2 regions of the Streptomyces sp. NBC_01707 genome follow, and region 1 is predicted to be linked to the other one. Evidence: riboswitches for the same ligand, from Rfam matches in the RefSeq annotation. Region 1 holds a riboswitch; the other holds the start of a gene.
The links. Region 1 has a riboswitch for glycine ahead of gcvP (aminomethyl-transferring glycine dehydrogenase). Riboswitches for the same ligand answer to the same signal wherever they lie in the genome.
Positions count from the first base shown of each region.

Region 1 (3,408 bases):
AGTTGCGGGAGGCCATCAGAGCCGTCACGGGCCTCACCGGTTCGGTGGGTCTCGCGGGGTCGAAGATGCTGGCCAAGATCGCCTCGGAGGAGGCCAAGCCGAACGGGCTGCTGCTCATCGAGCCGGGCACCGAGCGCGAGCTGCTCGCGCCCATGTCCGTGCGGATCCTGCCCGGCGTCGGACCGGCCACAGGGGACCACCTGCGACGCGCCGGGATGACCACCGTCGACGACCTGGCCGAGGCGGGGGAGGCGGAGCTCGTACGGCTGCTCGGCAAGGCCCACGGCGTCTCACTGCACCGCATGGCGCTCGGGTACGACAACCGCCCCGTCGTGGCGGAGCGCGACGCGAAGTCGGTCTCGGTCGAGGACACCTTCGATATGGACCTGCACGACCGGGTCCGGGTCAGGACGGAGGTCGACCGGCTGGCCGACCGGTGTGTCCAGCGGCTGCGGGCCGCGGAGCGATCGGGGCGGACCGTGGTGCTGAAGGTCCGCAGGTACGACTTCTCGACGCTCACGCGGTCCGAGACGCTGCGGGGGCCCACGGACGACCCCGCGGTCGTCAGAGAGGCGGCCGCGCGGCTCCTGGAGGCCGTGGACACCACCGGAGGCGTACGGCTCCTCGGAGTGGGTGTCACGGGGCTCGCCGACTACACCCAGGAAGATCTCTTCGCGCAGGCGGCCGGTGAACGGGCCGCGCCCGACGCCCCGGTCGCCGAGGACCGGGGCCCCGGCGAGCACGGAGACGAGTCGGCGGCCGGTGCACCGGAGCAGGAGACCCCCGAGCAGCTCGCGGCCCGGCGCTGGCCCGCCGGACACGACGTACGCCATGACACCTTCGGTCACGGGTGGGTGCAGGGAAGCGGGGTGGGCCGGGTGACGGTGCGGTTCGAGGAACCCGAGTCGCCGCCCGGCCGGGTGCGCACGTTCCGTGTCGACGATCCGGAGCTGTGTCCCGCGGATCCGCTGCCACTGGTGCGCGACCCCGTGGACTACTCGTCCTGGCCGGCCAGCCTGCCGAAGTCGCGGTCCGGTCCCGGCTCCTCTGGGGGCGAGTCCAGACCGTAGTGCCGGTAGAGCTGAAGCTCCTGTTCCGGCGAGAGATGGCGGCCCACGCCGAAGTCGGGCGCGTCTTTGATGAGTGCACGGTCGAACGGGATGCGGAGCGAATCCTCGACGAATTCGCTGGGCTCCAGCGGGACGAAGGCGTCCCTGCTGAACAGCCCGGTACGTACGGCGGCCCACTCGGGGACGCCTGTCGCGTCGTCGAGATACACCTCGTCGATGGTGCCTATCTTGGTGCCCTTGCGGTCGAACGCCTTGCGGCCGATAAGGCTCCGCGGATCGATGTCGGTCTGCACGGTCCCTCCCATTGGTCGCGGCTACTCCACAGCACTACGAAAGTGCAGATCCGGGGCTTCGGCCACTCGAGACTTCCGGGACCAAGCCCGCTGGTAGGCTGGTTATGGCTGCTGACCCCGTGCGGGAGAGTCCTCCGGAGCAAATCCGGCAGGCGCCGAAGGAGCAAATCCTCCCCGGAATCTCTCAGGCCCCCGTACCGCACGGACGAGGTCACTCTGGAAAGCAGGGCGGGTTTCGTGGCGGCAGACGCCGGGACGGATCCCTTCCTCACCGACGGTGAAAGTCGGTACGCCGCAGGGCGGACCGGTGAAGCTCTCAGGTTGAGATGACAGAGGGGGAGGCCGTCCGGGCACCCGCGCCGCGGTGCCCCTCGCAGGTCGTGACAGACCAGGAGGCCTCCACCATGACCCCCCGTCGCACTCCGCTCTCCCAGCTGGAGCAGGGCATCCCCTTCGAACAGCGCCACATCGGACCTGATGCCGAGGCGCAGGCGAAGATGCTCGCCCAGGTCGGTTACGGCTCGCTCGACGACCTGACCGCGGCCGCGGTGCCCGATGTCATCAAGAGCGCGGAGGCGCTGCAGCTGCCGACGGCCCGCACCGAGGCCGAGGTCCTGGCCGAGCTGCGCTCGCTCGCCGACCGCAACCAGGTCCTCGCCCCGATGATCGGGCTCGGCTACTACGGCACCTTCACCCCGCCGGTGATCCTCCGCAACGTCATGGAGAACCCCGCCTGGTACACGGCCTACACGCCGTATCAGCCGGAGATCTCGCAGGGCCGACTCGAGGCTCTCCTCAACTTCCAGACGATGGTCGCCGAGCTGACCGGGTTGCCGACCTCCGGCGCCTCACTGCTGGACGAGGGCACTGCGGCCGCCGAGGCCATGGCGCTCGCGCGGCGCGTCGGCAAGGTCAAGAACGGCGTCTTCCTGGTGGACGTGGACACCCTGCCCCAGACCATCGCCGTGATAGAGACCCGCGCCGAGCCGACCGGTGTCGAGGTGGTCGTCGCCGACCTCAGCGAGGGAATCCCCGCCGACATCGCCGAGGGCGGTGTGTTCGGCGTGCTGCTCCAGTACCCGGGAGCCTCCGGCGCCGTCCGGGACATCAAGCCCGTCATCGAGCAGGCCCATGAGCTCGGCGCCGTCGTCACGGTCGCCGCCGACCTGCTGGCCCTGACCCTCCTCACCTCGCCCGGCGACCTCGGCGCGGACATCGCCGTCGGCACCACGCAGCGCTTCGGTGTTCCGATGGGCTTCGGCGGACCGCACGCGGGCTTCATGGCCGTGCGCGAGAAGTTCGCCCGCAGCCTGCCCGGCCGCCTCGTCGGTGTCTCCGTCGACGCGGACGGCAACAAGGCGTACCGCCTCGCCCTGCAGACCCGCGAGCAGCACATCCGCCGCGAAAAGGCGACCAGCAACATCTGTACCGCTCAGGTGCTGCTCGCCGTCATGGCCGGGATGTACGCCGTCTACCACGGCCCCGACGGGCTGCGGACGATCGCGCGGCGCACGCACCGGTACGCGGCGATCCTGGCCGAGGGCCTGCGGGCTGCCTCCATCGACGTCGAGACCGACGCCTACTTCGACACGCTCACCGTGCGCGTCCCGGGCAGGGCCGCCCAGGTCGTCGCCGACGCCCGTGAGCGCGGTGTCAACCTGCGGTTCGTCGACGCCGACCTGGTCTCCGTCGCCTGCGACGAGACCACCACCCGTACGCAGATCGCCGCCGTGTGGGCCGCCTTCGGCACCGACGGCGACATCGAGGCACTGGACGGTGCGGCCGTCGACGCGCTGCCGGACTCCCTGCTGCGCACCGACGCATTCCTCACCCACCCGGTCTTCCACCAGCACCGTTCCGAGACCGCGATGCTCCGCTACCTGCGCAAGCTCGCAGACCGCGACTACGCGCTGGACCGCGGCATGATTCCGCTCGGCTCCTGCACCATGAAGCTGAACGCGACCGCCGAGATGGAGTCGATCACCTGGCCGGAATTCGGGGCGCTCCACCCGTTCGCGCCGGCCGAGCAGGCGGAGGGCTTCCTC
Region 1 covers NZ_CP109190.1:8,093,339-8,096,746, forward strand. The annotation lists gene OG963_RS36245 (DNA polymerase IV) at 1-1,070, shown strand, start outside; gene OG963_RS36250 (PRC-barrel domain-containing protein) at 995-1,375, opposite strand; glycine riboswitch at 1,476-1,573, shown strand; gene gcvP (aminomethyl-transferring glycine dehydrogenase) at 1,768-3,408, shown strand, end outside.

Region 2 (3,408 bases), 4.5 Mb from region 1:
CTTGAGGGGGTGATGTTAGTAGGTGGTGTGCGGAAGGTAGCGGGTTCCTTTGTGGTGCCCGGGCCTTGCGGGGTGGCGGTCCGGGACCGTCTCAAGCACCTCACGTCCCAGTACGAGATGGTGCTGCGTGCGGTCGGTGCGCATCAGGGTGCGCCGGCCTCCGGTGATCTCAGGGCTCGCTGTGCGGATGGTCTGGAGCACGGTGCGGACACCTGGGCAGCGCGTAAGCGGGAGCTGACCGCACTGTCGTCGTCGCGGATCGCGGGTGCGATCACCAAGGCCACGCACGACCAGTGGGCGCTGGCCCGCCGTTGCCAGGCGGCGGACATCCAGAAGCTGGAAGCCGGGATCAAGACGCTGCGGCACCGCCTGTCCCTCCCGATCGGGGAGAAGGGCACCAAGCGCGCGGCAGGCGGCTACCGCTCCAAGGGTGAGTGGTTCCGCAAGTCCCGCCGCCTCGATACTGGAAGACCGCCACGCCGCTGCCGTCGCCGACCGACAGGCCGGGCGGGTGCGGGTGGTACGGGGCGGCAAACGTCTCCTCAACACCCGCCACCACCTCACCCAGGCCCAGCTCACCGAAGACCAATGGCGGGAACGCCGGGAAGCGGAACGCTGGTTCCTCGCTGCCGATGGTGAGTCGGGGAAGCGGTTCGGGAACGAGACGATCCGTGTTACGCCGGACGGCGAGGTCAGCATCAAACTGCCTGCCCCGCTCGCGCACCTGGCCAACACCCAGCACGGCCGGTACACCCTCACCTCCCACATCGCATTTGCGCACCGGGGCCAGGACTGGGCCGACCGCATCGAAGCCAACCGGGCCGTGGCCTACCGCATCCACCTCGACGTCGAGCGCGGCCGCTGGTACCTCACCGCATCCTGGCAACGCCCCGTGGTGCAGACGATCCCGTTGGAGACCGCCCGCGCCCGGGGGATGATCGGCGTCGACAGCAACGCGGACCACTTCGCCGCCTACCGGCTCGACCGGCACGGCAACCCGGCCGGCGAGCCGCACCGCTTCGGCTACGACCTGTCCGGGACCGCCGGTCACCGCGACGCACAGATCCGCCACGCCTTGACCCGTCTGATCAACTGGGCCCAGCGTGTCGGTGTCGCCGCGATCGGCATCGAAGACCTCGACTTCACGCCTGAGAAGACCCGCGAGAAGCACGGCAGCAGGAAGCGGTTCAGGCAGCTCATCTCCGGCATGCCCACCGGCAAACTCAAGGCCCGGCTCGTCTCCATGGCCGCAGAACAGGGCCTTGCGATCGTCGCGGTCGACCCCGCCTACACCAGCATGTGGGGTAGCCAGCACTGGCAGAAACCGCTGGCCACCCCGCGCCGGAAGATGTCCCGTCACGATGCCGCGGGTATCGCGATCGGGAGACGCGCCCTCGGACACCCGATCCGGCGTCGGACGGCACCGCCCCCACACGACCGGAGTGATCGTGCGGGGCCTCGGACCGCCCAGGCCGCACCAGGCGACCGGGGACGTGAGGGAACCCGCCCACCCACCACGGACCGGCCCCCCGGAGAGCCGCCGCCGAGCGGGAAGCGAAAGCGGGAACCCAGCGCATCCAAAACCGCTCGGGATGCGCCCAGCACGCAGCAGTGGGTCCACGACCCACTGACGCACACTGGCTAGGAACGGTACCGACGCCCCACTCTTCCGCAATGCGTGCGATGATGACCCCGCCAACTGCATAAAGGCCGCTTGAATCCGCGCGGGAGAGTTCCGGCCATCGACTGTGCCGGGCGCCGAAGGAGCAAGATCCTCCCTTGAATCTCTCAGGCCCCGTACCGCGTGGATGAGGCAGATCTGAAAAGCGGGCCGCCTCGGCGGCTCCACCCAAGGTGCAAGCCGAACCCGTCAGGGTCTCTCGGCGAACCTCTCAGGTTCCGATGACAGATGGGGAGGGATCGTCCTCGTCGTCATGCCCTGGGAGCCACACCTATGAGCAACGCCCCCCGTCTCACCGCCCTCGACGCCCTGCACCGCTCGCTGGGCGCGACCATGACCGACTTCGCGGGCTGGGACATGCCGCTGCGGTACGCGAGTGAGCGCGACGAGCACAACGCGGTGCGCACGAAGGCCGGCCTCTTCGACCTGTCGCACATGGGCGAGATCACCGTCACCGGCCCCCAGGCAGCGGCGTTCCTGAACTTCGCGCTGGTCGGCAACATCGGCACCGTCGCCGTCGGCCGCGCCCGCTACACGATGATCTGCGCCGAGGACGGTGGGATCCTGGACGACCTGATCGTCTACCGCCTCGGTGAGACCGAGTACATGGTCGTCGCCAACGCCGGGAACGCCCAGATCGTGCTGGACGCGCTGACCGCCCGCGCCGACGGGTTCGACGCCGCGGTGCGCGACGACCGCGACGCGTACGCGCTGATCGCCGTCCAGGGCCCCGAGTCCCCCGCCATCCTGTCCTCGGTCACCGACGCCGACCTGGACGGTCTGAAGTACTACGCGGGGCTGCCCGGCACCGTCGCCGGTGTGCCCGCGCTGATCGCCCGCACCGGCTACACCGGCGAGGACGGCTTCGAGCTGTTCGTCGCCCCCGAGCACGCCGAGCAGCTCTGGCAGGCCCTCACCGCGGCGGGCGCCCCGCACGGCCTCATCCCGTGCGGTCTGTCCTGCCGTGACACGCTGCGCCTGGAGGCGGGCATGCCGCTGTACGGGCACGAGCTGACCACCGAGCTGACGCCGTTCGACGCCGGTCTGGGCCGGGTCGTGAAGTTCGAGAAGGAGGGCGACTTCGTCGGCCGCAAGGCACTGGAGGCCGCCGCCGAGCGCGCCGAGAGCGCCCCGCCGCGCAAGCTGGTCGGCCTGATCGCCGAGGGCCGCCGGGTGCCGCGCGCCGGTTTCCCCGTCGTCGCCGAGGGGGAGGTCATCGGCCAGGTCACCTCCGGCGCCCCGTCCCCGACCCTCGGCAAGCCGATCGCCATCGCGTACGTGGACGCCGCGCACGCCGCGCCCGGGACCACGGGCGTCGGAGTGGACATCCGCGGCAGCCACGAGCCGTACGAGGTCGTGACCCTGCCGTTCTACAAGCGGCAGAAGTGACGTAGTCGCGTCTCAGCCCGTAAGACCACCGTTCATCAGCACTCCCCCGCGTACAGGAGAATTCAGGTCATGAGCAACCCCCAGCAGCTGCGTTACAGCAAGGAGCACGAGTGGCTGTCGGCCGTCGAGGACGGTGTGGCCACGATCGGTATCACCGAGTTCGCGGCCAACGCGCTCGGCGACGTCGTCTACGCCCAGCTCCCCGAGGTCGGTGACACGGTGACCGAGGGCGAGACCTGCGGTGAGCTGGAGTCGACCAAGTCCGTCAGCGACCTGTACTCGCCGGTGACCGGCGAGGTCACCGCCGCGAACCAGGACGTCGTGGACGACCCGGCGCT
Region 2 covers NZ_CP109190.1:3,628,122-3,631,529, forward strand. The annotation lists partial or broken gene OG963_RS16290 (IS200/IS605 family accessory protein TnpB-related protein) at 13-1,645, shown strand; glycine riboswitch at 1,716-1,813, shown strand; gene gcvT (glycine cleavage system aminomethyltransferase GcvT) at 1,955-3,070, shown strand; gene gcvH (glycine cleavage system protein GcvH) at 3,140-3,408, shown strand, end outside.
Region 2: another riboswitch for glycine. It lies ahead of gcvT (glycine cleavage system aminomethyltransferase GcvT); the one in region 1 lies ahead of gcvP (aminomethyl-transferring glycine dehydrogenase).